DNA from 2 places in the Arthrobacter gyeryongensis genome. Region 2 is predicted to be linked to the other one. Evidence: predicted binding sites of a transcription regulator. Region 2 holds the regulator's gene; the other holds the start of a gene.
The links. The regulator HrcA, encoded in region 2, represses chaperone genes, less so after heat shock. The targets are predictions, from matches to a motif close to TTNGCACTCGNNNNNNNCGAGTGCNAA.

Region 1: groL (chaperonin GroEL) is a predicted target of HrcA. The motif match lies at 16,109-16,135, and genes of this name have one in related genera.

The regions. Positions count from the first base shown of each region.
Region 1 is NZ_BAABKK010000032.1:69,538-88,763, reverse strand. Features, by position in the region: gene ABEA18_RS20990 (TetR/AcrR family transcriptional regulator) at 1-272, shown strand, start outside; glycine riboswitch at 380-477, shown strand; glycine riboswitch at 479-586, shown strand; gene gcvP (aminomethyl-transferring glycine dehydrogenase) at 639-3,491, shown strand; gene gcvT (glycine cleavage system aminomethyltransferase GcvT) at 3,505-4,638, shown strand; gene gcvH (glycine cleavage system protein GcvH) at 5,168-5,563, shown strand; gene glyA (serine hydroxymethyltransferase) at 5,560-6,897, shown strand; gene ABEA18_RS20965 (L-serine ammonia-lyase) at 7,143-8,573, shown strand; gene ABEA18_RS20960 (hypothetical protein) at 8,554-8,718, opposite strand; gene ABEA18_RS20955 (lipid II:glycine glycyltransferase FemX) at 8,948-10,021, shown strand; gene ABEA18_RS20950 (threonine/serine exporter family protein) at 10,100-11,578, shown strand; gene ABEA18_RS20945 (siderophore-interacting protein) at 11,616-12,455, opposite strand; gene ABEA18_RS20940 (uracil-DNA glycosylase) at 12,471-13,238, opposite strand; gene ABEA18_RS20935 (DUF3263 domain-containing protein) at 13,372-13,707, shown strand; gene ABEA18_RS20930 (LytR C-terminal domain-containing protein) at 13,757-14,368, shown strand; gene ABEA18_RS20925 (cold-shock protein) at 14,508-14,711, shown strand; gene ABEA18_RS20920 (ABC transporter substrate-binding protein) at 14,828-16,051, shown strand; gene groL (chaperonin GroEL) at 16,346-17,974, shown strand; gene ABEA18_RS20910 (RNase H family protein) at 18,205-19,226, shown strand, end outside.
Region 2 is NZ_BAABKK010000003.1:44,806-54,298, reverse strand. Features, by position in the region: gene lepA (translation elongation factor 4) at 1-1,500, shown strand, start outside; gene hemW (radical SAM family heme chaperone HemW) at 1,579-2,808, shown strand; gene ABEA18_RS01880 (DUF4870 domain-containing protein) at 2,849-3,262, opposite strand; gene ABEA18_RS01875 (DUF3097 domain-containing protein) at 3,365-4,222, opposite strand; gene hrcA (heat-inducible transcriptional repressor HrcA) at 4,404-5,417, shown strand; gene dnaJ (molecular chaperone DnaJ) at 5,485-6,615, shown strand; gene ABEA18_RS01860 (16S rRNA (uracil(1498)-N(3))-methyltransferase) at 6,618-7,394, shown strand; gene ABEA18_RS01855 (GerMN domain-containing protein) at 7,428-8,315, opposite strand; gene ABEA18_RS01850 (PhoH family protein) at 8,737-9,493, shown strand, end outside.

The DNA.
Region 1 (19,226 bases), on a different contig from region 2:
CTTTGGACCGAGTGTTCGTGGCAGCCACGCGGCTCGCGGAAGTAGCCCATGAAGAAACCCGCAGGCGCTTCGCCGGGATCCAGCAACAATGGCTCGATGTCCTCGCCGAGGAAGTGGGGCCCGAAATGGCCAAAGCGGTCCGGTACATGGGCGATGGACTCTACTTCAACGCAATGCTTGAAGGCGGCGCCGGTGATACGGAAGCCAAGGCCAGCGCGAGGAGCGCCGACGTCGGTGCGCTGCTGGCCGCCGTCGAACGCCTCCGTAACTGAGGGATCGGTGACCACATTTGCGGACACGGGCAGTCCATAGGACAATTGGTAGTTGTGGCAGCCGTCACCGGCAGCCACGATCTGATTCACATAACTGAATACGCCTTTGATCTGCGGCGGGAGAGTCCTGCAGGCATGTGATGCAGGCGCCGTAGGAGCAAATCCTCCCCAGGAATCTCTCAGGCCCCCGTACCGCCGCGGCAAGGCAACTCTGGAAAGCAGCGCGCTGACGCGTGCTCACCGACGGTGCAAGCGGAACAGTGCCACAAGCACGATTTCGCGGAAACTCTCAGGTCCAATACAGAGCGGGGAGGAACCCGATTAGCTGTGGCGCACCCTGCGCCGCCTTATTTATGGAGTTCCTTCGTGACGGTTAGTTCAACCTCCACTACGTTCGTTGACCGGCATATCGGCGCCCGCCGCCAGGCCGACATTGACATCATGCTCAAGTCTGTTGGCTACGACAGTGTCGATTCGCTCGTAGACACCGCGGTTCCCAATGACATCCGCCAGGACGTCGCATTGACGCTCCAGAACGCCCTCAGCGAGGTGGAAGTTCTGGCTGAACTTCGCAAGCTGGCGGCGAAGAACAAGACGGCCGTGCAGATGATCGGCCAGGGCTATTACGACACGGTCACTCCGCCGGTGATCCGCCGCAACATCCTCGAATCCCCGGCCTGGTACACGGCCTACACCCCGTACCAGCCGGAAATTTCCCAAGGCCGCCTCGAAGCCCTGCTGAACTTCCAGACCATGGTCCAGGACCTCGTGGGCCTGCCCATCGCCAATGCCTCCTTGCTGGACGAAGCCACCGCCGTCGCCGAGGCAGTCCTCATGATGCGCCGGGCCAACAAGAACAAGACGGCCCACGACGGCAAGACCGTCCTCGACGCCGACTGCCTGCCGCAGACCATCGCGATCGTGAAGGGCCGCGCCGAGGCGCTGGGCTTCGAGGTGGAGATCGCTGACCTGTCCGCAGGCCTGCCCGAGGGCGAGATCAACGGCATCGTGCTGCAGCAGCCGGGCGTTTCCGGCCGGGTGTTCGACCACTCCGCCGTGATTGCCGCCGCCAAGGAACGCGGTGCCCTGGTCACCGTCGCCGCTGACCTCCTTGCCCTGACCCTGATCACGCCTCCGGGCGAGCAGGGTGCCGACATCGCCGTCGGCTCCACCCAGCGCTTCGGCGTCCCGCTGTTCTTCGGCGGCCCGCACGCCGCGTACATGGCGGTCCAGAAGGGCCTCGAGCGCTCCATGCCGGGCCGCTTGGTGGGCGTGTCCAAGGACGACGCCGGCACACCCGCCTACCGCCTGGCGCTGCAGACCCGCGAGCAGCACATCCGCCGCGAGAAGGCGACGTCCAACATCTGCACCGCGCAGGCATTGTTGGCCATCGTGTCCTCGATGTACGCCGTCTACCACGGCCCCGATGGCCTGAAGGCGATCGCCGAGACCGCACACCACCACGCCCGCACCCTGGCCGCGTCCCTCAAGGCCGCGGGCCTTGAGGTCCTGCACGGCAGCTTCTTCGACACCGTCACCGTCCGGGTCCCGGGCAAGGCCGCAGGGATCGTTGCTGCCGCCGAGGCCAAGGGCATCAACCTGCGCGGCATCGACGCCGACACGGTGGGTGTCTCGGTCGACGAGACGACAACAACGGCGGTTGTCGCCGACGTCGTCGCGGCCTTCGGTGCCACTGTTTCCGGTGACGGCGAGGGCTTCGCGCTGGAGGCCGCCGTCGAGCGGTCTTCGGACTACCTGCAGCACCCGGTGTTCAACACCCACCGTTCCGAAACCCAGCTGCTGCGCTACATCCGCAAGCTGTCGGACCGCGACCTCGCGCTGGACCGCACCATGATCCCGCTGGGTTCGTGCACCATGAAGCTGAACGCCACCGCCGAGATGGAAGCCATCTCCTGGCCGGAATTCGCCTCGATCCACCCGTTCGCCCCGGATTCCCAGACCGTGGGCTGGCGCGAACTGATCGAAGATTTGGAAGCTGACCTGACGGAGATCACCGGTTACGATCAGGTCTCCATCCAGCCCAACGCCGGTTCCCAGGGCGAGCTCGCGGGCCTGCTGGCCATCCGCGGTTACCACCACTCCCGCGGGGAGGCCCAGCGCAATGTCTGCCTCATCCCGGCTTCGGCGCACGGCACCAACGCTGCCTCGGCGGTGCTGGCCGGCATGAAGGTGGTTGTGGTGGCCACCGCGGCCGACGGCACCATCGACCACGCGGACCTGCAGGCCAAGATCGACGCCAACAAGGACGTCCTCTCGGCCATCATGATCACCTACCCGTCCACGCACGGCGTGTACGACGCGGACGTGCGCGAAATCTGCGACTCCGTGCACGCGGCCGGCGGCCAGGTGTACGTTGACGGCGCGAACCTGAACGCGTTGGTTGGCCTGGCCCAGCCGGGCAAGTTCGGCGGCGACGTGTCCCACCTGAACCTGCACAAGACCTTCTGCATCCCGCACGGCGGCGGCGGACCCGGCGTGGGCCCGGTCGCTGCCAAGGCACACCTGGCACCCTTCATGCCGGGCGATGCCAACAAGGCAGCCCATGAAGACGGGTACGGCGTTGCGATTTCCGCCTCGCGTTACGGCTCGGCCGGTGTGTTGCCGATTTCCTGGGCCTACGTGAAGCTCATGGGCGGCGAAGGCCTCACCGAGGCCACGAAGTCCGCGCTGCTTGCCGCGAACTACATAGCCTCGCGCCTGAACGAGTACTTCCCCGTTCTCTACACCGGTGAAGGCGGACTCGTGGCCCACGAGTGCATCCTTGACCTGCGCGAACTGACGGCCAAGACCGGCGTCACCGCGGAAGACGTGGCCAAGCGCCTCATCGACTACGGTTTCCACGCCCCCACCCTGGCGTTCCCGGTCGCGGGCACCCTGATGGTGGAGCCCACCGAATCCGAGGACCTCGGGGAGATCGACCGCTTCATCGAAGCCATGATCACCATCCGCAAGGAAATCGACCAGGTTGCCCACGGCGACTTCGCGGTGGAGAACAGCCCGCTGCGCCACGCACCGCACACCGCGGCCGCCGTCGTCTCCTCGGACTGGAACCGTGAGTACTCCCGCGAGCAGGCCGTCTTCCCGGTCCACCACCTCAAGCAGGACAAGTACTTCCCGCCCGTAGGCCGCATCGACGGCGCCGCCGGCGACCGCAACCTGGTCTGCTCCTGCCCTCCGATCGAAGCCTTCGAGAACTAAAGGACTCCTCACGATGACTGAGAACTACACTGCGCTCTACGAAGAGCACAAGAAGCTCGGCGCTTCCTTCACCGATTTCGGTGGCTGGCAGATGCCCCTGAAGTACTCCTCCGAACTGGCCGAACACCACGCCGTCCGCCAGTCCGCAGGCCTCTTCGACCTTTCCCACATGGGCGAAGTCTGGGTCACCGGCCCGGACGCCGCGGCATTCCTGGACTACGCCCTGGTGGGCAAGATCTCCGCCATGTCTGTTGGCAAGGCCAAGTACTCGCTGATCTGCCAGGAAGACGGCGGCATCATCGACGACCTCATCACCTACCGCCGCGGCGATGCCAAGTTCCTGGTGGTTCCGAACGCGGGCAACGCCAAGGTTGTTGCCGAGGCACTGGCGCAGCGGGCTGCCAACTTCGACGTCGTCGTCGAGGACGCCTCCGCGGCAACCTCGCTGATCGCCGTCCAAGGTCCCAAGGCGGAAGAAATCCTCCTCCGCTTGGTCCCGGCGGAACAGCACTCGCTGGTCACCGAACTCAAGTACTACGCCGCCGTCGAGGTGCCCTTCACCTTTGCCGGGAAGACCACGGAACTGCTGCTCGCCCGCACCGGCTACACGGGTGAGGACGGCTTCGAAATCTTCGTGGACAACGATGCCGCTGCCGCCCTGTGGCAGGCAATCGCGGCAGTTGCCCAGGACGGCGAGCTGATCCCCGCCGGCCTGGCTTCGCGTGACTCTCTCCGCCTCGAAGCCGGCATGCCGCTCTACGGCAACGAGCTCTCCCGCGAAGGCAACCCCTTCTCGGCAGGGCTGGGCCCCGTGGTTTCGCTCGCGAAGGAAAGCGACTTCGTGGGCCGTGCTGCTCTCGAAGTCCTGAAGGCCGAGGGCGCCGGTTCCACCAGCGGCCGCAAGCTGGTTGGGCTCAAGGGCCTGGGCCGCCGCGCCGGCCGCAACCACTACCCGGTCCTCAAGGACGGCATGGTGGTCGGCGAAGTCACCTCCGGCCAGCCCAGCCCCACCCTCGGCTACCCGATCGCCATGGCATATGTGGACGTCGAACACGCCGAGCCAGGCACGGCTCTGGACGTAGACCTGCGCGGCAAGTCCGAGCCGTTCGAGGTTGTCGCACTGCCTTTCTATAAGCGGACCAAATAAGTTTCGGATGGGTGACCGTGGTTGCGTTTAGCCCGTCGGGACCGACATCCTCTGCGGGCTCGGTCGCGAAGACGCCCGCTGGGCGGACGTGACGCTCCCTTAGACGCCCGCTGCCGGATGCCGGTCCCGATGGGGCCGTCCTCGTCACCTTTGGTTATCGAACTGATGGGTGGTTATCGAACAGAAAGGGCGAACAGTATGAACCTCGGCTCACCCTTGGTGCCTCTGTTGCGAACCGGGCACCTGTCGCGTTCGATCGCCCTAGGTTTTTGGAAAATGGGCCACCTGCCGCAGCTTGGCCCACTGGAACTGAATCGGCCCACTGGAACCATGGGTCACCTACTAAACCCGAAAGGGCCAGCGTTCTTTTCCGGAACTGTTGGCCCCGAAAACTGAACTGGCGGACGGCGGGTGACGGGATTCCGGCAGCGTGCGTCTAAGCGAGGAACGAGCGAGCACGCCGAGGAATTCCGTCACCCGCCACCCAACCCGACCACAATTAGATTTAGACCAACGCAAAGGAAAAAACATGGCAAAAGTTGCACCTGAACTCCAGTACTCCGACGAGCACGAGTGGGTTGCCCGCGACTCCGGCGAAGCCGGATCGAACATTGTGTCCGTCGGCATCTCCGCCGTGGCCACCGATGCTCTCGGCGACATCGTGTATGTTGACTTGCCCGAGGTCGGTTCCGCTGTGACTGCGGGGGAGACCTGCGGCGAGGTGGAGTCCACCAAGTCCGTCTCGGACCTGTACTCCCCGGTGACGGGGGAGGTCACGGAAGTGAACTCCGCCGTCGTTGACGATCCTGCCCTGATCAACAACGATCCGTACGGTGCGGGTTGGCTCTTCAAGGTGGCCGCCGAGTCCGACGGTCCGCTGCTTTCCGCGGAGGAATACGCTTCCAAGAACGGTGGCGAGCTGTGAGCGCGGCGACCGGGGCCGCAGGCACCGAGAACATTGCGTTCGAGCAGGTCGTTTCGCCGTCCCTGGACGCGGTGTTGTCCGAGCTGGATCCGGAGATCGCGGCGAAGATCGACGACGAGCTGAACCGTCAGCGTTCGGGCCTGGAAATGATCGCGTCCGAGAACCACACTGCCGTGGCCGTGATGCAGGCCCAGGGTTCGGTGCTGACCAACAAGTACGCCGAGGGCTACCCGGGCAAGCGCTACTACGGTGGCTGCGAGCATGTGGACGTCATCGAGCAGCTCGCGATCGACCGTGTGAAGGCCCTTTTCGGTGCCGGGTACGCGAACGTGCAGCCGCACTCCGGCGCCCAGGCGAACGCCTCGGTGATGCACGCCCTGATCAAGCCGGGCGACACCATCATGGGCCTGAACCTGGCCCACGGCGGTCACCTGACCCACGGCATGAGGATCAACTTCTCGGGCCGCCTGTACAACGTGATCCCGTACCAGGTCCGCGAAGAGGACCACCGGATCGATATGGCCGAAGTGGAGCGCCTGGCGCTCGAGCACAAGCCGGCCCTGATCGTGGCGGGCTGGTCCGCCTATGCCCGCCAGCTGGACTTCGCCGAGTTCCGCCGGATAGCGGACCTGGTGGGCGCGTACCTCATGGTGGACATGGCGCACTTCGCCGGCCTCGTGGCCGCGGGCCTGCACCCGTCCCCGGTCCCGCACGCCCACGTCACGACCTCGACGACGCACAAGACCCTCGCCGGTCCGCGCGGCGGCATCATCCTGACCAACGACGCCGACATCGCCAAGAAGATCAACTCCGCGGTCTTCCCGGGCCAGCAGGGCGGCCCGTTGGAGCACGTGATCGCCGGCAAGGCCGTGGCCTTCAAGATCGCCGGCTCACCGGAGTTCAAGGAACGCCAGGAGCGCGTGCTGGCCGGTGCCCGGATCCTGGCCGAGCGCCTCGTCCAGGACGACGTCACCGCCAAGGGCATCAACGTGATCTCCGGCGGCACGGACGTGCACCTGGTCCTGGTGGACCTGCGCGACTGCGAGCTCGACGGCCAGCAGGCCGAGGACCGCCTCGCTGCGATCGACATCACCGTCAACCGCAACGCGGTCCCGTTCGACCCGCGCCCGCCGATGGTGACGTCCGGTCTGCGGATCGGCACCCCGGCACTGGCAACCCGCGGTTTCGGTGAGGCGGCGTTCCGTGAAGTTGCGGACATCATCGCCGAGGCACTGATCGCCGACGCCGGCGCGGACCTCTCCGGCCTGCGTCACCGCGTGGAGGCACTCGCCGCCGCGCACCCGCTCTACCCGGGCGTCGCGAACCTCAGCTGAGGTTCTCCGACCCCGGCAAGCCCGTCGGGTCCGGCAGACCCCAGTTTTCACGCGTGCTGCTCCTTCGTCGCTTTGACGCACGCTTTCGAAAACCGCGGCCTGTCGGCCCCTCGGAGGGGGCTGGGCATCCGGCAGCATGCGTCTAAGGGAGCGTCACGTCCGCTCAGCGGGCGTCTTCGCGACCGAGCATGCAGAGGATGTCCGGCACCCTCCCAACCCGACCACAACTAACTAAGGAATCCGACATGGCTGTTGGCGTCTTCGATCTTTTCTCTATTGGGATTGGTCCTTCGAGTTCGCATACCGTGGGGCCGATGCGGGCTGCTGCGGTCTTTGCGGGTGAGCTGAGGGAGTCCGGTGCCCTGGAACGGGTGGCGTCGCTGCGCGTTGATCTGTACGGTTCCCTGGCTGCTACGGGCCGCGGGCACGGCACGATGACCGCGGTGCTGTTGGGGCTGGAGGGTTACCACCCCGAGGAGATCCTCCCCGAGGAAGTGGAGGAACGGCTCGCCTCGATCGCCGAAACCGGCACACTGAACCTTTGCGGCGCCGTCGACCCAGAGTCCGGCATGTCGCTGCCGTACGGGGAAGCGGACATGATCCTGCACCCGCTCACGGTCCTTCCCCGGCACACGAACGGGATGAAGTTCTCCGTGTCCGGCGCCGACGGCGAGGTGCTGCACGAGGCCACGTTCTTTTCCGTGGGCGGCGGCTTCATCGTCCGCGAAGGCGAAGAGGACGCAGCCCAGAAGGAACTGGAGGAGTCCAAGAAGGAACTCCCGCTGCCCTTCCGCACCGCCGCCGAACTCATGGGCCGCTGTTCTTCCAAGGGGCTCGGCATTTCGGACATCATGTTCATCAACGAGCGCGCCTCCCGGACCGAAGAGGAAATCCGCGAAGGCCTGCTGCACATCTACTCCGTCATGGAGGCCTGTGTCGAGACGTCCCTCAAGCGCGAAGGCGTGCTGCCCGGCGGGCTGAAGGTCCGCCGTCGGGCCCCGGACTGGCACGAGCGGCTCCTGAAGGAAACCAAAGACCAGGACCCTGACTACCGGGATCCGAAGTACTGGCAGGAATGGGTGAACCTCATCGCCCTGGCCGTGAACGAGGAAAACGCCTCGGGCGGGCGCGTGGTCACCGCGCCGACGAACGGTGCCGCCGGGATCATCCCCGCCGTGCTGTACTACGCCCTGCACTTCGCCCCCGGCATGGACAAGGCCACGCAACAGGACCGCGACGACGTCGTGGTGAAGTTCCTGCTCGCCGCGGGCGCCGTCGGGGTGCTCTACAAGGAGCAGGCCTCGATCTCCGGCGCCGAAGTGGGCTGCCAGGGCGAGGTCGGTTCAGCTTCCTCGATGGCCGCCGCCGGCCTGGCCGAAGTCATGGGCGGCTCGCCGGGACAGGTGGAGAACGCGGCGGAGATCGCGATGGAACACAACCTGGGCCTGACCTGCGATCCGATCGGCGGGCTCGTGCAGATCCCGTGCATCGAACGCAACGCGATCGCCGCGGCGAAGGCCATCAACGCCGCGAAGATGGCGCTCTGGGGCGACGGCACCCACCGGGTGTCCCTGGACGAGGTCATCGTGACCATGCGCGAAACCGGCAAGGACATGTCCTCCAAATACAAGGAAACCGCCATGGGCGGCCTCGCCGTCAACGTAGTGGAGTGCTGACGCCCGCTTCCTGATACTCAAGGCGACGGGTACCGGAAGGCCAGGCGGGGCCCAGCAACGCCGCGGATGCCATGGCCGCGAATACCGACCAAATGCTGTTGCTGCGGCCGGTGGTGAGCGGCGGAATGGGGCGGTAGACGATCATCGGGTCCTCCTGGTTCGGCTTTCGTTACAACCACTTTCCGCCTCCGGGATAGCTGTGGACTTTGGGGAACCTTTGCCGCCGCTGTGAGAAATCGAAGGGGCCCACTTCGAGGCGTTGGAACGGACCAGGCTGTGGCTCCCTGTGGGGGCCGATAGACTTGGGGCTGAACGCCTGCGCCGCACACCGGCGCCTGCTGCCTCACGTACGCAACTGATTGGACACGGCCCCCTTGCGAGAATTTACCGCACGCTTTGCCACCGCCGAGGAAATCGAACACTGGGACAAACACGTCACGGCCAACCCCAACGGCGGCAACCTCCTCCAATCCGAGGCCTTCGCGGACGTGAAGCAACACTTTGGCTGGAAGCCTCTGCACCTTGTCTACGAGACCGAGGAATACAGCAGCTACAACCTGGTCTTGGAGAAGTCGTTTCCACTGCTCGGCAAGCTCTGGTACCTCATCAAGGGTCCTGACGTGGCCGGCGTCGAGGACATTCCCGGGATCATCAAGGCCAACCGGGAATTCGTGAAGCGGGACAAGCTCGGGGTTTTCGCCGTGAAAATCGAGCCGGACATCGTCCTCAGCGGCGAAGCCCGGGACGCGATCGCGGCCACCGGGGCGGTCAAGACCCCCAACCTGCAGCCGAACGACTCCACAGCCCTGCTGGACATCTCTCCCGAGGAGAACCAGCTTCTGCGCAACCTGCATTCCCGCGGCCGGAACGCCGTTCGCCGGGCCATCCGCGAAGGCGTCGAAGTCCACACGATGGAACCGACGGAAGAGAACTTCCGCGCCATGTATGCGCTGATGACCAACACGGTCGAGGCGAAGTCCCAAGTGCGGGTCCGCGAATTCGGGTACTATCGCCAGTTCTGGACCAACTTCATCGAACGTGGCCAGGGCAGGCTCTTGTTTGTCTTCGAAAACGGTGTCCCCTCGGTTGGTGCCTTCGTCATCAACTATGGCCGGAAGGGCACCTACAAGGACGGCGGATCGCTGCAGAAGCGCGCGCAGTACGGCGATTCGCATTTGGTCCAGTGGACCGCCATCAACCAGGTCAAGGAACTGGGTTGCACGGAATACGATTTCTGTGGCACCCCGCCCGCTGACCGGCTCAAAGACACCTCGCACCCCTTCCACGGACTTGGCCTGTTCAAGACCAGCTTCAGCAAGACCGTCACCGACTTCGTCGGCTGCTATGACCAAGTCATCAGCCCGCTGAAGTACAAGCTCTGGACCGCAGCCGGGGAACGTATTGCGCGGCAGGTCTACACCCGCCGCACGGGCCAGCAGTTCTACTAGAATCGCAGCGCCGACCCGTGTGCTGCATGTGCAAAACCCCGTATTTGGAGGAACCCCGCCCCTTGGAGGAACACCCGCGTGACTGACCGCCCCGACAACAGGCCCAACACGGACGGCTTGCCCAAGACGCAGCCGCTCAAGCCATCCCAGGTGCGCCAGAATGTCAATGCCAAACGCATGCTTCGCAGGCTCGTGCAGGGCGAGAATCCTCCCACCGCCCCCATGAGCATCGTCGATCGCCTGGCGGGAAGTCCCTACGCCAACCCCATCATCCACGTGGGCGGTGTTGATGCTTCGGCCCGCAAGACCATCGACTTCGCGCTGCACATGGCAGAATCCATGTTTCGTTACGGAGCCGGTGCCCTGGAAGTCGAGACCAGCATCATCGCGGTCACGGCGGCACTCGGGTTGAAGAACATCGAAGTCGACATCACCAACCAGTCCGTCGCGCTCAACTACGCGCCCAAGGACCAGACTCCCATTACACTGCTCCGGGTGGTTCGCTCCTGGACCAACAACTACGCAGGACTGGCCCAGGTGCACCAGCTCGTCACGGATATCGTGGCCGGCGGGGTGGGCAGGTCAGAAGCGGTGAGCCGCCTGGACGACATCATCCGCAGCAGCAAGCCCTTCCCGCGGTGGATGGTCACCATGGCGTTCGGCGTCTTCTCCGCCGTTTTTGTCGGAGTCCTGGGCGGGGGAGTTGGAGCGTCCGCTCTGGCTTTCGTCTCCAACATGCTCGTCAACCTCGTGGCCCGGCAATTGGGCAAGTGGCGCACGCCTGACTTCTTCGTGACAGCCGCTTGCTCCTTCCTGGTCACGTTCATCGCGCTCATGCTCCACTGGGCCGGGGCGGATATCCCGCCGTCCATCGTCGTTGCGGGCGGCATTCTCCTGCTCCTGCCAACCGGGCGGCTTGTCTCTTCCGTGCAAGATGCCATCAACGGATTCCCCGTGACTGCGGCCGGACGATTCCTGTCAACGATCCTGACCTTCGGCGCGATCGTTGCGGGCATCGCCGTCGCGGTGGTTGTGGGTGACCTCATCGGCAGCGTCGCGATCGACGTCACGCAAACATTCCCCGAAGCGTATCCATTGTGGGGCCAGGCCGTCCTGATCGCCGTAGCCGTGATTGCCATCGGCATCACCGAACAGACCCTGCTCAAACTTCTGCTCCCGACGGCGGCAGTGGGTTTGGTGGGTTACTTCGTCTTGTGGGGGGCTTCCAACTTTGGCTTCGGAGACCGGCTCTCGCCGGCGATTTCCGCCGTGGTCATCGGCCTGCTCGCACGGATGGTGGCACTCAGGCTCGGAGCCCCGCAGCTCGTGGTCGCCGTCCCGGCAGCCCTCATCCTGCTCCCGGGCCTAAAGATATTCCGTTCCATGTATGTATTGACGGTGCAAGAAGCAGATGTACTGGTGGGTTCGGGAGGCATGCTCAACGCCGGAGCAATCGTGCTGGGCGTGGCCGCAGGAATTGTGTTGGGCGACAACCTTGCCCGGCCGCTGACCAAGGGGCTTGCCAGCAACGAGCGACGCCGCGTCCGCCGGCGCTAGGCCGCCGCAGGCCGCCGCCCGCCAGTGTATGCAGGCCCTAGATCTGCCCGATCGGGAGTTTCTTCTCCGCCTGGAAATCGTCCTCCACGCGCCCCTGGGCCCAGTATCCGGAAAGCGATACCTGGGAACGCTCCAGCCCACGCTGCTTGAAGAAGATGTCCCGCAGCCCCTTCATATAGCCTCGCTCACCATGCGCAAACACGTCGACGCGGCCGGGCAGCCACTCCGCATCGCCCAAGGCGTCGAGCAGGATCGAGCTTGAACCGGCAGGGACCCCGGAGCGAAGAAGCCAACGCAACTCCACGCCGTCGGGAGCCGCAATCGCAAGGATGTCGGCATCGCTATCGACTTCGAGGAAGGCAAAGCCTTTGGCGTCGGCCGGCAGGGATTCGATCGCGGCGGCAATGGCCGGGAGCGCGGCGTCGTCGCCCGCGAAAAGGTACCAGTCGGCGTCGGGCGCCGGGTTGTAGGCGCCGCCGGGGCCCGTGAAGACAAGAGTGTCCCCAGGCTGGGCTGCCAGGGCCCACGGGCCTGCAAGGCCCTCGTCGCCGTGGACCACAAAGTCGATTGCCAGTTCCTGCGCAGCTTCGTCCACCCAACGGACGGTGTAGGTACGGGTGTAGGGCCACTGTTCGCGGGGCATTGTCTCCCGGATGGCCCAAAGATCCAATGGCAGCTCATAGTCGACGCCGGGCTGCGGGAACACGATCTTTACATACCGGTCCACGAAGTCGTTGTTCGCATAACCGGCAAACCCGGGTCCACCTGCAATGATGCGCACCATATGGGGCGAAAGCTGTTCCGTGCGCAGCACCGTCAGGTTCACTTGGGGGCGGGTATTGCGGGATGCAGACGACGTCGCGGGCAAAGATGTCATGTAGGCAAGCCTAAGCTAGGGCAGCGGTGGAAGCTCCCAGATGACGGGATCTGCGCCTTGCGCACGGAGCAGGGCGTTGGCCCGGCTGAACGGGCGCGAGCCGAAGAAACCGCGCGAGGCGGAGAGGGGACTGGGGTGCGCTGAGGAGATCACGGGGGCGCCTTCAAGCAGAGGCTGTACTGCTTCGGCGTCCTTGCCCCACAAGATCGCGACGAGCGGACTCTGCTGGCCCGCAACTGTGCGGCGGCGGGCGACGGCTGCGACCGCCGCCGTCGTGATGGCCTCCCAGCCTTTGCCCCGGTGCGAGCCGGCCGCACCGGCCGCCACGCTGAGCACCCTGTTCAGGAGGAGCACTCCTTGGCCCGTCCAAGCCGAAAGATCGCCGTGAACCCGCGGCGGGAGTCCGAGATCGGACTCCATTTCCCGGTAGATGTTCGAGAGGCTGCGGGGGATGGGCCGGGTTGGCCCGGAAACCGCGAAAGAGAGCCCGACGGCGTGTCCCGGCGTCGGGTAGGGGTCCTGGCCCAGGATGAGCACCTTGACGTCGGCAAGCGGCTGCCGGAAGGCGCGAAGGATGTTGGACGCCGCAGGCAACACGTGGGTTCCGCGTGTGGCCTCGGCCGCCACGAAGGTCAGCACCGAGCGCAACTCGTCCTCGACGCCAGAGAGCGCGTCGGCCCAGTCCGGCGCCATGAGGTCCGCCAAAGCCATTCCCGGGAGTGCCTCGAACTCGGCGGAGTGATCCTCGGATTCAAGCTCGAATAACGCTTCTTCGCCTGCCACCCAGTCATTGTCCCTGTCCTGAGGCTCCGGGGAAAGCGGCTCCGCAAGACGGCGGGGCAAATGACATCGATGTTATTCGCCCGTTAGCATGGGCGGGGGACATTTTTCAGTCAATGCGTCGAAGGAGTGTGTCGTGGCAGAACCCGCACGCGAACCGATGGCGTCCGAAGCAACTGGATTGGTGCTCGAAGACCTGTCCACCGGACTCCGCAGCGATTCGCCGCTCGGCGAGCGTGAACAGCAGATGCTCGCCCTGGAGAGGCAATGGTGGAAATACGCCGGGGCCAAGGAACAGGCCGTCAGGGAACTCTTCGATCTCTCCGCGACCCATTACTACCAGCTGCTCAACGCCCTCATCGACACCGAAGAAGCACTGGCGCACGATCCTATGCTGGTCAAGAGATTGCGTAGACTACGTATGTCACGTCAGAGGGCCCGCACAGCGCGTCGTCTCGGTTCTGACGCATAGAGCACCCGCTGATCCCCCAGCAAGCAAGCAGCAAGGACAAGGCTTCACCATGACCAAATTTGCCCGGGATGAATTCGACCGTGTCCCGCAGAGCTCATCGCGCCAAGGTGTCCACAGACTCGTCGCGTCCGCTTCCCGGCCCGCCCTCTGGCCGGTGCTGTTGCTGGGCGGCATCGCGCTGGCCGTAGGCCTCGTTGCGTTCCTCATCCTTCCGAAGCTTGGTTTCACCTCATCGACGACGCCGCAAGCCGTCGTCACCGCGGATGCCCCCAAGCAAAGCGCTACCGCGTCACCATCCGCAAGCGGCGCCGCGCAGGCGTCCGGCCAGCCAAGCCCGAGCGACACACCTTCCAGCACGCCGACGCCGACCCCGAGTACGGCGCCCTTGGACAAGACGGCGGCAGTCGCGGTCTACAACGGCACCACCACCGGTGGCCTGGCTGCCCGCGTGGCCGGCCTCGTTCAAGGCGGGGGCTGGCCGTTGTCCACCGTCGCAAACTGGGGCGGCATGCCCCAGCAGACGTCGTCGGTCTTCTACAAAGGCGCAGCCCAGAAGGGCAATGCCGAAGCGCTCGGTAAATTGCTGGGCATTTCCAACCTTGTGGACAGTGCCGAATTCCAGCAGCCCGTGGTTGTCATCCTCGGCCCCGGGTACAAGTAGCAACTCGGTTACGCCTCAATAACATTGCAGCCACCCACACCCGAGGTTGCGCTACGGCAACGTGACTGTGGTTACAGTAGTTGTGAGCTGGCCCGGAGATCCCGGAAGCCGGCCACTGCTAGTTGAAAGTGTGGGGATCATGGCTTTGGGAACCGTCAAATGGTTCAATGCCGAAAAGGGCTACGGATTCATCACTGTCGATGAGTCCGGTGACGACATCTTTGTGCATTGGTCCGCCATCCAGATGGATGGCTTCCGTGCGCTCGAAGAAGGACAACGGGTCGACTTCGAACTGGGCGAGGGCCAGAAGGGCCCGCAGGCAGAAAGCGTGCGGCTTATCTAGTGGGTGTTGCGGCAACAGGGCTGTCCTGGCCCCTTGGAGGGCGCCGGTCCCGGGCAATTCCTCTTCTTGCAGGCTTTGCAGCCTTGGCCCTTGGACTGGCCGGATGTTCCGCCCCCGTGGCTAACGCCCGGCTCAGCTCGGTTACCCCGAGCGGCGACGGCATCCTGCGCATCGGCGTGATTCTGGACAATACCGGCAGCTCCGCATTCCTCAACGAGTCCGAGTTGGCAGCCGCCAAGCAAATCAATGATGCAGGCGGATACAAGGGCCATCCCGTCGAGTTGCTTCCGGCATCGGCGGCCAGCGGAAGCAGCAGCGCTAGCCAGGGGGCCAGCGCAGCGGCCTTCGCCGCCGATACCGCGGCGCAAGCCAAGGCGTTGCTATCAGCCCATGCCGACGTCGTTGTGGGGCCGACGGATTCGAGCCATGCGCCCCCCGCCATCGATGTGCTGTCTCCTGCCCGGATTCCACTTATCTCGCCGGCCAACACGGCGTCAGGACTCAGCAGCTACAAGAACGGCGGCTTCTACTTCCGCACTTCGGCCGCCGATGCCGCACAGGGCAGCGTCCTGGCGAAGCTTGCCCACGACGCCGGCGCCAAGAGGATTTCCGTCCTGCATGAAGCCGGGGACTACGGTACACGTGTCTCCGGAGCGGTCATGGACGCTGCCCGCAGCCTCGGAATGGACGCCGTGACCAACGCGGAATTCGCGGCCGGCAAAGCAGCTCCCGCCGCGGTGGGCATCAAATCCGGCACGCCGGACGCCGTCGTCGTGGTTGCCCGTGATGGTGCCCAAGGCGCCCTGGCCGAGCTCCTGAACGCGGGGCTGAGCGGCAAGAGCCTGATTTTGAGCGACGGGGCCATCCGCCAATACGGAACCGCACTCGGTGCCGGTGGCCTCAACGGCGCGCGGGGGATTCTTCCAGGTGTCTTCCCGAGTGCGGACTTCCAATCCGATCTGACTGGCATCGACCCCAAACTCAAGGACACGACCTACGCGGCCGAGACGTACGACGCCGTTACCCTCGCAGCGCTTGCGGCCGCAGCGGCGGGCGACGACGCCGGTGGCTCGATCGCGGCCTGGCTCACCACTGTGTCGGGTGGGACGCGTCCGACGTCGGGCGATGCGGCAACGAAAGAACGCACGTCCTGTACGTCATACAAGGACTGCGTCGAGCTGCTGAAGGGGGGCAAGCTCCCGGATTACGACGGCGAGTCCGGCACCATCGGGTTCGACGCCAACGGCGACGTCACCTCGTCGAATTACATGGTCTTCACCTACGGGGCAGACAACACTGCGCGGGTGAGCGGCAAGGAGACGGCCTCACGGACTCCGTGACGGCTTGTGCCCGTAGCGAATTCCCTTGGCGTGGCGAGTAGTTTCCAGCTCTTGCTGCTTGCACTCTCCTCGGGTGAGTGCTAATTATTGATTAGCACTCTCAAGCACTGACTGCTAATTCTTCGCGGCTCCGGCCGCATGGAAATAGCGGGTGCCTGGGAGAACAAAGAAAACCTTGCTGGGGTGAGGTCCGGAACACGCGGCGTACAGAGGCCGAATGCGAAGGATCGTCCGTCGCGGGCACCGCAGTGAAGGCACCTTCTTAACGACTGTCCCGAAAGGACTACCGCCGTTATGGCCAAGATCATTGCATTTGATGAAGAGGCACGCCGCGGTCTCGAGCGGGGTCTGAACATCCTCGCCGACGCCGTCAAGGTCACCCTCGGCCCGCGTGGACGCAACGTCGTCCTCGAAAAGAAGTGGGGCGCCCCCACGATCACCAACGATGGTGTTTCCATCGCCAAGGAGATCGAGCTGGACGATCCTTACGAGAAGATCGGCGCCGAGCTGGTCAAGGAAGTTGCCAAGAAGACGGACGACGTCGCTGGCGACGGCACCACCACCGCCACCGTCCTGGCCCAGGCCCTCGTCAAGGAAGGCCTGCGCAACGTAGCTGCCGGCGCCGACCCGCTGTCGCTCAAGCGCGGCATCGAGAAGGCTGTTGAAGCCGTCATCCGCGAGCTGCTCGCCTCCGCCAAGGAGATCGAGACCAAGGAAGAGATCGCAGCCACGGCTTCCATCTCTGCCGGCGACACCGAAATCGGTAACCTCATTGCTGAAGCCCTGGACAAGGTCGGCAAGGAAGGCGTCATCACGGTCGAGGAGTCCAACACCTTCGGCCTCGAGCTTGAGCTCACCGAGGGCATGCGCTTCGACAAGGGTTACATCTCCGCTTACTTCGTCACCGACGCAGAGCGCCAGGAAACGGTCCTCGAGGACCCGTACATCCTGATCGTCAACTCCAAGATCTCCAACGTGAAGGAACTCGTTGCGGTCCTGGAGAAGGTCATGCAGTCGAACAAGCCGCTGCTGATCATCGCCGAAGACATCGAGGGCGAGGCCCTTGCCACCCTGATCGTCAACAAGATCCGTGGCACCTTCAAGTCCGTTGCCGTCAAGGCTCCGGGCTTCGGTGACCGCCGCAAGGCACAGCTCGCCGACATCGCCATCCTCACCGGTGGCCAGGTCATCTCCTCCGAGGTCGGCCTCAGCCTGGAGAACGCAACCCTCGAACTGCTCGGCAACGCCCGCAAGGTTGTTGTCACCAAGGACGAGACCACCATCGTCGAAGGTGCCGGCGACGCCGACGCCATCGCCGGCCGCGTGGCGCAGATCCGTGCCGAGATCGAGAACTCCGATTCCGACTACGACCGCGAGAAGCTGCAGGAGCGCCTGGCCAAGCTGGCCGGCGGCGTTGCAGTCATCAAGGCCGGTGCCGCAACCGAGGTAGAGCTCAAGGAGCGCAAGCACCGCATTGAGGACGCCGTCCGCAACGCGAAGGCTGCCGTTGAAGAAGGCATCGTCGCCGGTGGTGGCGTTGCCCTCATCCAGGCCGGTGCCAAGGCATTCGCCAACCTCCAGCTCGAAGGCGACGAAGCAACGGGCGCCAACATCGTCCGCGTTGCCATCGACGCTCCGCTCAAGCAGATCGCTTACAACGCCGGCCTCGAGCCGGGCGTTGTCATCGACAAGGTCCGCGGCCTGCCGTCGGGCCACGGCCTGAACGCTGCAACCGGCGTTTACGAGGACTTGCTGGCTGCCGGCGTCAACGACCCCGTAAAGGTCACCCGCTCGGCCCTCCAGAACGCTGCCTCCATCGCTGGTCTGTTCCTGACCACCGAGGCCGTTGTTGCCGACAAGCCGGAGAAGAACGCTCCGTCTATGGGTGGCGGCGACGACATGGGCGGCATGGGCGGCTTCTAAGCCCGCGCCGGCTCACTAGCCACACGCACGACGACGGTCCCCGCTTCAGGTGGGGGCCGTCGTCGCCGTTTAACGACGCTCGCTCACGTATGTCGGGTTTTGGCCGGACGCTCGCTCACGTATGTCGGGTTTTGGCCGGACGCCCGCTCACGTATGTCGGGTTTTGGCCGGACGCTCGCTCACTGCCTCGCGGTCCGGGAGTGTCGGGGCGGTCTGGCAGGATGGAAACCATGACGATTATTGCTGCCGCCGATGGTTCTGCCCTCGGCAATCCCGGGCCTGCCGGCTGGGCCTGGTACGTGAACGACTCTTGCTGGAGGGCCGGCGGTTGGCCGCACGGAACCAACAACCAGGGCGAGCTCATGGCTGTTTTGGACCTCTTCCGGTCCACGGCACATGTTCCCGATGAAGAGCTGAAGATTCTCTGCGACAGCCAGTACGTCATCAATTGCATCACCAAGTGGATGCCGGGATGGAAGCGCAAGGGCTGGCGCAAGGCCGACGGAAAGCCCGTCTTGAACGTCGATCTCCTGAAGGACATCGACCAGGCCATTGTCGGCCGCAAGTACACGTTCGAGTGGGTCAAGGGCCACGCCGGCCACGACCTCAACGAGGCCGCCGACGAGCGCGCCCGTGCGGTCGCCACGGCGTTCCAGCAAGGAACAGCTGCTCCCGGCGGACCGGGCTATCCGGGCGCTGACGAAGCTGCGCGGTCGTTTGCCCGCACGCCAGCAGCCCGCACAGTGCCTGTGGAGGCGCCCTCGCTTTTCGACGACCACGACCACGACGACGCCGATGCCCCGGATGAAGACCTCACGTTGTTCGGCGGTCAGGACCTCTTGGGCGGGTCATCCTTGCCTAACGCGCCGGCGGCGTTCACGGAACAGGAGCCGTTCATCGAGTCCACCTTGTTCGCCGGAGACGACGAAGAAACGGTCCTTGGCCAGGCGGGCGGACGCTCAGACGAAGAAACGGTCATTCTCCTTGAGAAGGAGCTCCTGAGGCCTGACGTCAGGGGAGACCTTGGGCGTACGGGGATCCTGCTCCACCCGGACTTCACCGAGATCGGCAGCTCCGGACGTGTCTGGTCCCGCGACGAGCTCATGATGGCGTTGGAGGGCGATCCAGGCGAAACCGCGGAGGTTGAGATAATTTCCGCAGAGCGCATCTCCGGCAACGCCATGCTGCTCAATTACAGAAGTTATGGGCGAACCGGCTCGGCATTGCGGAGTTCAATCTGGTTGCTGGACGA
Region 2 (9,493 bases):
GCTCAAGGCATCGAGGCCCAAACCCTGGCCAACCTCTACCTGGCGATGGAAAACAACCTCACGATCATTCCGGTGCTCAACAAGATCGACCTCCCGGCCGCCCAGCCCGAAAAGTACGCCGCGGAACTCGCGAACCTGATCGGCGGCGACCCCGAGGACGTGCTTCGCGTATCCGGCAAGACCGGCGTGGGCGTGGAGGCCCTGCTGGACAAGATCGTCCGCGATCTTCCGGCTCCTGTCGGCGACCCGGACGCTCCGGCCCGAGCCATGATCTTCGACTCCGTGTACGACACCTACCGCGGCGTGGTTACCTACGTCCGTGTCGTGGACGGCATGCTGCACCCGCGCGAGCGGATCCAGATGATGTCCACCCGTGCCACCCACGAGCTCCTGGAAATCGGTGTCAGCTCTCCGGAGCCCACGCCTTCCAAGGGCCTGGGCGTCGGCGAAGTAGGCTACTTGATCACCGGCGTGAAGGACGTCCGCCAGTCAAAGGTCGGCGATACCGTGACCAACCTGGCCAAGCCCGCTTCGCAATCCCTCGCCGGTTACGCCGATGCCAAGCCCATGGTCTTCTCCGGCTTGTATCCCTTGGACGGCACGGACTATCCCGTGCTCCGGGATGCCCTCGAGAAGCTCATGCTCAACGACGCAGCACTCGTCTACGAACCTGAGACGTCTGCCGCCCTGGGCTTCGGTTTCCGCGTGGGCTTCCTTGGCCTGCTGCACTTGGAAATCACCCGTGAACGCCTCGAGCGCGAGTACAACCTCGACCTCATCTCCACCGCTCCCAACGTTGAGTACGAGGTCACGCTGGAGGACAAGCGGGTCATCCACGTCACCAACCCCAGCGAGTACCCCACGGGCAAGATCTCGGAGGTTCGCGAACCGATGGTGTCCGCCACCATCCTGGCGCCCAATGAGTTTGTGGGCGCCATCATGGAGCTGTGCCAGAGCCGCCGCGGCGTCATGGGCGGCATGGACTACCTCTCCGAAGACCGCGTGGAAATCCGCTACCGCTTGCCGCTGGCCGAAATCGTCTTCGACTTCTTCGACATCCTCAAGTCCAAGACCCGAGGCTACGGTTCGCTGGACTGGAAGGCCGACGGCGAGCAGGTCGCCGACCTGGTCAAGGTGGACATCATGCTCCAGGGTGAGCAGGTTGACGCTTTCAGCGCCATCACCCACCGTGACAAGGCCTACGCCTACGGGGTCATGATGACTGGCAAGCTGCGCGAGCTCATTCCCCGCCAGCAGTTCGAGGTGCCCATCCAGGCCGCTATCGGCTCGCGGATCATTGCCCGCGAGAGCATCCGCGCCATCCGCAAGGACGTCCTTGCCAAGTGCTACGGCGGTGACATCACCCGTAAGCGCAAACTTCTGGAAAAGCAGAAGGAAGGCAAGAAGCGCATGAAGATGGTGGGCCGCGTGGAAGTTCCACAGGAAGCGTTCATCGCAGCCCTGACCACCGACGAATCCAAGGACAAGGCCAAGAAGTAATGCGGCTTTTCGCCCGGGACACCACGGGACAGGCGCGCACTGTAGCGGTGCGCGCAGGACGGGCACGAGGGGAAATCCGTGCCTAGCGTTCTTCCCCTCGGGGATCCGGCACCTGCGGACGGACTCTTGCCGCCGCAGGTGCTCGACGGCGTCGATTCACGAAAGTTTGGACTGTACGTCCACATACCTTTCTGTGCCGTCCGTTGCGGATACTGCGATTTCAACACGTACACAGCCACTGAGCTTGGCGGCGGCGCCTCCCAGGACGCCTACGCGTCCACTGCCATTTCGGAAGTGGAGTTCGCCGTCCGGGCCATGGAAGCCTCCGGGCTGCCGCAACGGCCCCTGAGCACGGTGTTCTTCGGCGGCGGGACGCCGACCCTCCTGCCTGCTGAAGACCTCGCGCGGATCCTGACGGCCGCCGTCGGGCACTGGGGACTGGAAGCCGGGGCCGAAGTCACCACTGAGGCGAATCCGGACTCTGTGACGCCGGAGTCCCTCCAGCTGCTCGCGGATGCCGGCTTTACGCGGATTTCCTTCGGCATGCAGTCGGCGGTCCCTCACGTACTCAAGGTCCTGGACCGTACACACACTCCCAGCCGGGTCCCCTTGGTGGTCCAATGGGCGCGCGACGCCGGCCTCGCCGTGAGCCTCGACCTCATCTACGGCACTCCCGGCGAGTCCATGGCTGATTGGCGGACCTCCCTGGAGACAGCGTTGTCCTACGGTCCGGACCACATCAGCGCCTATGCGCTGATCGTTGAAGAAGGCACGAAGCTGGCGGCACAGATCCGGCGCGGAGAAGTTCCCGGCATCGACGACGACGATCACGCCGCCAAATACGAACTCGCCGATCAGCTGATCAGCGCCGCCGGTCTGGACTGGTACGAGGTCAGCAATTGGTCCCGCACTCCCGAACAGGCGTGCAAACACAACCTAGCCTATTGGCGGGGAGACGATTGGTGGGGCATCGGACCCGGTGCGCATTCCCACATGGGCGGCGTCCGCTGGTGGAACGTCAAACACCCCACGGCCTATGCCAACAGGCTCGGCAGCGGGGTGTCTCCGGCCGCTGGACGTGAAACGCTCGACGCCGGTACCCGGGAAGTGGAACGCATCATGCTGGAGGCTCGGCTCGGCACCGGGCTTCAAGTCGACGCGCTCGACAAGGTGGGCCGCCACGCCGTCGCAGGCCTCATTGCCGACAGCCTGGTTGAGCCTGGTGCGGCCTTCCAAGGACGGCTGGTCCTGACTCTCAAGGGCCGGCTACTCGCAGACGCCGTGGTCCGCCGGATCCTTCCGGACTAGCGCGAGGTGCGGGAGTTACGTACGGACCCGCGAAGACCGGCTACTTGATCCAGCGCAGGTTGAAGCGGTAGCGGTGCGGCTGTCCGTGGTTGACGCGGATTCCGGCTGACACCGAGAAGCATGTCACGGCGACCCAGATTGCGGTGGCAAGGACAGCGAACAGGTTTCCGACGACCGGGAGCAAGACAAGGACGTTGGCGAGCACTGCGGCAATCGTCGGAGGCAAGGTGAAGTTGAGCGCTTCCTTGGACTCCTGTGCCGTGAAGGGGCCGCGTTCGCGGAAGATCAGGTAGATCAGAAGCGAAGGAACGCAGCCAAGGATCCCGCCGAAATGTGCCAGTGTTGCCCACTGCCGGTCTTCCGAGGCGGTCAAGGGCAGCGCGTTGGCAGGAACGCCGTGGTACTGGGACTGGCCCGAGGTGCCATCCCGATCGTCAGGAGCGTTGTCTGCCACAGTATCTTCCTTCGAGTATCAATCGGTGCAGTGTTGCTGTCCCAGAATACTTGCTCGGCACGCGATCAGCCGACCAACTCCTCTGCCCGGGGCGCGCAATCGTCACGGAACAGTCAGGAAATCGATCACTTCTTCCACGCGGCCCAGCAAAGAGGGCTCCAAGTCGGCGTAGCTGTGGACGGCGCCAAGAAGCTTTTGCCAACCCAGCCCTACATCTTCGGCCGTCTCATGCGGCCAGCCGAACGACCTCAGGATGCCGGTCTTCCAATCCGTGCCACGCGCGATGGTTGGCCATTGTTCGATCCCCAACACCTTGGGCCGGATTGCCTGCCAGACATCCACGTAGGGATGTCCCACGATCAGGACGTTTCCCGCGGCGCCCGGCAGTGTCATGGCGTCGGCAGCAATCCGCGACTCCTTCGAATCCGGTACCAAGTGGTCCACGAGGATTCCGAGCCGGCGCCCCGGGCCGGGGGAGAACCCGGCAATGGCCGCTTTGAGATCGTCCACGCCGTGCAAGGGCTCGACGACGATGCCCTCCACCCGAAGATCATCTCCCCACACCTTTTCCACGAGTTCGGCGTCGTGCTTGCCTTCCACCCAGATCCGGCTCGCCTTGGCGACTTGGGCCCGCTGCCCGGCGACGCGGACGGATCCCGATGCCGTCCTGCCTGCTTGCGCCGCGGCATTTGCGGCCGTGGCGCGTGGAGCCGGCGGCACGAGCTTCACCGCTTGTCCCTCCAGGAGGAATCCAAATCCGAGCCGGAACGATTTGGCCTTTCCCCGCCGATCCTCAAGCACCACAATGTGCATGCCTCCGGACTTCTCCACCCTGGTCACGGCCCCGACCCAACCGGACTGCACATCCTCGAGAACCATCCCGCGTTCAACGGGCACCTCAGGCAGTTGCCGTTTGGCAGGCGAGGAGAGGTCTTGCGGGCCCCAATTGTCGTAAGACACGGTCTTCACACCACTTTGCGCTAGGGGGATCGTTGACGGTCCGTGGCATTACCCACGGCCGCGCGGGAATCATGTTCGCCGCGAGCGGTACCAATGCTAACAACGAGGTGGCTCATACTAGACTTGTTAGCACTTGGGCATGTTGAGTGCTAATTATTTAAATGTTGATTGGAGGTGGGCAGTGAGCGAACCACGCAAGCTTGAAGTGTTACGCGCCATCGTGGAGGACTACGTTCACTCCCGCGAGCCCGTCGGCTCCAAAGCCTTGGTCGAACGGCACCATTTGGGAGTGTCGAGCGCCACCATCCGCAATGACATGGCACTTCTGGAAGAAGAAGGCCTCATTGCCGCACCGCACACGAGTGCCGGCCGCATTCCCACGGACAAGGGCTACCGCCTGTTCGTCGACCGCATCTCCGAGGTCAAGCCGCTTTCGGCTGCCGAGCGCCGGGCCATCCATTCCTTGCTTGAGGGACCCGACGACGTTGAGGACATCCTTGAGCGCACCGTCCGGCTCCTCTCCCAACTGACCAACCAGGTCGCCGTCGTCCAGTACCCGCACCTGAGCCGCGCACGCGTCCGGCACATTGAGTTTGTCCTTTTGGCACCGCGCCAGGTCCTGGTGGTGTTGATCGCCGATTCGGGCAAAGTGGAACAGGGCGTTGTGCACGCAGCGACGGACGCCACCGACGAAGAGCTCATGGCCTTGCGCGCGCGGTTCCTTGGAAGCATTGCCGGCTCCCAGCTCGACCTCATGCCGCAAGTCCTGCCCTCGGTGGTTGCCCTGTGCCCGCCGACGCTTCGCAACCTTGCAGGCGCCCTTGCCCACGGCCTGGAAAGGCTTGCCGAACGGAGCCGCGACGAGCGCATGGTCATGGCAGGCACGGCAAACCTGGCCCGCTCCAACGTGGACTTCCCGCTGAGCATCGGTCCGGTCCTCGAAGCACTCGAGGAGCAGGTGGTCATGTTGCGGCTGTTGTCGGATATGGCGGAAGACCCCCGCGGCGTCACGGTGAGCATCGGCCGCGAAAACCCTTATGACGGCCTCTCGGAGGCTTCGGTGGTTGCCACGGGCTACGGTCCGGGCAGCAGCGCCAAGATCGGCATTCTTGGACCCACCCGCATGGACTACCCCAACACCATGGCGGCCGTCCGTGCCGTCGCACGCTACCTTTCCCGCATTCTGGGCGGCTGACAGCCTCGGCTGGAAGGCGCCTCGCAAGAAACGCAGTGGAACCGTAAACAAGGAAGAGATACCGACTTTGAGCAGTCACTATGACGTTCTGGGCGTCTCGCCGGAAGCAACCGGCGAGGAGATCAAAAAGGCCTACCGCAAACTCGCACGTAAGCTGCACCCCGATGTGAACCCCGGGGCCGGCGCAGCCGAGGAATTCAAGGCGGTGACCCACGCTTACGAGGTCCTCTCCGACCCCCAGAAGCGCCGCGTCTACGACGCCACTGGCAACGAGAACGGGACCGACAACGGTTTCGGCGGAGGATACGCGGGCCAGGGATTCGCATTCCAGGACATCTTCGATACCTTCTTCGGCGGAGGAGGTGGCGGCATGCAGGGCCCCGCATCACGTATGCGCCGCGGGCAGGACGCCCTGATCAGCGTTCGCATCGACTTGCGTGAGGCCGTTTTTGGTGTCAACAAGAAGCTTGAGGTGGACACCGCTGTCATCTGTCCCACGTGCGAAGGCTCATGCTGCCGTCCGGGCACCCACCCGGAGCGCTGCGACATCTGTGGCGGCTCGGGCCAGGTCCAGCGGGCTGTGCGCTCGATCCTCGGCCAGGTCATGACAGCCGCACCGTGTGGATCGTGCGAAGGTTTCGGCTCGATCATCAAGGATCCTTGCAATGAGTGCAACGGCCAGGGCCGCGTCCGCAGCCGCCGTTCACTGACCGTCAAAGTGCCTGGCGGCGTCGCTACCGGGACACGCATCCAGCTGTCGTCGCAAGGCGAAGCAGGTCCCGCGGGCGGTCCTCCCGGTGACCTCTACGTGGAGATCCGGGTCAACAGTGACTCCACCTACATCCGCGAAGGCGACGACCTTCACGCCACGCTGAGCGTTCCGATGACTGCCGCGGCACTGGGTACCGAGCTGCAGCTTGAGACTTTCGACGGGCTCCAGGAGATTGACGTCAAGTCCGGCACGCAGTCCGGCGAAGTCATCACCCTGCGTGGACTCGGCGTCACCCATCTCCGCGGCTATGGCAGGGGAGACCTCAAGGTGCACCTGCACGTTGAGACGCCCGGCAAGCTCGACGCCGCACAGGAAGACCTGCTTCGCCAACTGGCGAAATTGCGCGGAGAGCAGTTCACTGAGGGCAAGCTTGTGGCCAGCGGCGGTATGTTCGCGAAGCTGCGGGACAAGCTCGGTAACCTATAGCGGTGAGCAACCCCGTATTCTTCACAGCAGCCGGAACGCTTGACGGGCTCGGCCCTGGAGACACTTTCGTGCTCGACGGCGCCGAAGCCAGGCACGCTGTCACCGTCAAGCGCCTGGAAATCGGCGAAGCCGTCGATATTGCCGACGGTGCCGGAAAACGGCTCACGGGCACCGTGACCGAATCCGGGCAGGGAACCTTGACGGTCCTTGCCACCGCTGTCCAGGAGGAGTACCAACCAACCGTACGGCTCGTGTTGATCCAGGCCCTCGCGAAGGGCGACCGTGACGAACTTGCTGTCGAGACGGCAACGGAACTCGGGATCGACGCCGTCGTGCCCTGGCAGGCGGAGCGTTCCATCGTCCGTTGGAAGGGTGAGCGGGCCGCCAAAGCCCACGCGAAGTGGCAGTCCGTCGCCACGGCAGCCGCCAAGCAGGCGCGGCGCGCCTGGATTCCCGAGGTGCGTGCCGCCGTCGACGGCTCCGGCCTGGCTGCGGCGGTTGCCGCGTCTGACTTGGCGATCATCCTGCATGAGGACGCGAAACGTCCGCTGCGGGATGTCCTGGAGAAGTGGCAGGCCGAGGTTTCCGACGCGGATACCGGAGCGGGTCGGGAAGTCCTGCTCATCGTCGGCCCGGAGGGTGGCATTTCACCGCGCGAAGTGACGAAGCTCAGCGACGTTGGCGCGGTCACCGCGCTCTTGGGCCACCACGTGCTTCGCTCGTCGACGGCGGGACCCGCCGCCGTCGTGCTGGCCAGTGACATTCTGGGGCGCTGGTAGCCTGCAGCGCCCGTCCTGGATCAGCGCACGTCCTCAGCGAACGCTGAAAGCGCGCGTATCCGTCGCGACGTCGGCGTCGTTGGGTCCTACCAAGGAAACCCGCAATTCATAGCGGCCCGCTCCGAGCCCCACTGTGAGGTTGAAGGCTCCACCTTGTCCGGGAACGGTAGAAGCAGTGGTCTGCCCAGCGAGGTAGGAGGACTTGTCGCCGTTTGAGTTCTCGCGGAGGATTTGCCAATGCAGTTTCTTCGAGGGGTCCGTGCTCCGGCCGTTGAACTTGACGGGACCGGCAGGCAAGGTCAGATCCTCTTGCGGGTCGATGATCCACACCGGCGCCACCATGGATGCGTCGCGGACCATCGGATCGCCCAGTTTGACCTGCCCGAATGCCATGTAGTCCGTGTGCCCGTCCACCAGGATGGTCACCTTGATCTGCTGTCCTGAATCGATCAGCCCTGAACTCGCGGCCGCTGCGGTGGCCGTATAGACGAGTTCCTGGACCGCCCGCTGTGCCATCCCGGCGTCGAGATTGGAATTGAACGCGTCACGGGAAACATCGACAGTGACGACGTTCTTACCGGAAATCGAGGTCGCCAGGCTGCCTGGGTTCTGCCACGGCGTGAAGAAATCGTGATCCAACGGCTTCTGGGACATCATGATCCGCAGGGCCGTGGTGATGGGGTTCTCGTTGCCAGGGTTGTCACGGAATTCGCGGTACAGGAAGGTTTCCGTGTCGCTACGCCCGATCCAGTACACGGGGATCTTGTTTGAGGCCTGGGTTGTCTCGAGCGGAGCATTGCTGTCCGGCACCGTCTGCAGCGCAACTGTCGGGGTGGGGATCGGAGTCGTGGATCCCTGTCCTGTGCGATCGGCAATGCAGCCCGACAGGAACAAGGCAGCCGTCAAAGCGGTCACAAGCATCGCGGAGCGTTTCCGGATGCGTGTGCCGTGTGGAGTGACGGCTGGCCTGGTGATGGTGGATTCCTGCTCGTGTTCGGCCGCGGTGGTGCGGGGGAGGCATGCGCCCGGTGGCCGGGCACAGGGGCATTTTGCCCATGAATCAGCTTGTCACAGTCTCCTGGGCCCCGGCTGGCGTTTCGATACCCCGGCGGCCAACTGCAATCCGATTGATACGAGGTCGATGCCGAGTTGATACCAAAGCGGCATGGATCGGCCGCCCGCAGCCCCGCCGGGCACGGCCCGGAACCACCCCGGAGACTGGCTGGCGTAGGATTGAAAGCAATCCGAGGCCCGCGATCGTGCGCCCATCCAGCAGACGGACATCGGAGAAAATCGATGGACATCACCAAGCCGGAGGAGCAGAGGCCGCAAGGCCAGCACTATGACAGAATCATTGAACGGGCGGCCCAAGGCCGGCAGCGTTGACACAGGTCCGGCCGAGTTCCCACACTCTGTCCCGGGCGCCCGGACGGAAGTTGTCATCTTTGACAACTCGGATCAGATGGTTCAGACCCTTGGTAGCCATGACGAGGCGTTGCGCTACATCGAAGCCCAGTTCCCCGGCGTCGACTTTCATGTGCGCGGCAACGAGCTCTCCTTCAGCGGACCGTCGAGCGATGTTCCCCGGATTATGCGGCTTCTGGAGGAAGTCCGCGGCCTGGTCGGCAAGGGGACGGTCATCACCCCGGACGTGCTCCAGCAACTTGTGTCCTTGTTGCGCAGCCAGTCCCTGCAAAACCCCGTCGAAGTCCTGACCCACAACATCCTTTCGAGCCGCGGGCGCACCATCCGCCCCAAAACGCTCAACCAGAAGAACTATGTCGACGCCATCGACGACAACACCGTGATCTTCGGGATCGGCCCTGCGGGCACGGGCAAAACTTATCTGGCCGTCGCCAAGGCTGTTCAGGCACTGCAGCTCAAGGAAGTCAGCCGTATCATCCTGACGAGGCCGGCCGTCGAAGCCGGAGAGCGCCTCGGCTTCCTGCCGGGGACGCTGAGCGACAAGATCGATCCGTATCTGCGCCCTTTGTACGACGCATTGCACGACATGATGGACCCGGAATCGATCCCGCGGCTCATGGCCGCCGGGACCATTGAGGTAGCACCGCTCGCCTACATGCGTGGCCGCACGCTCA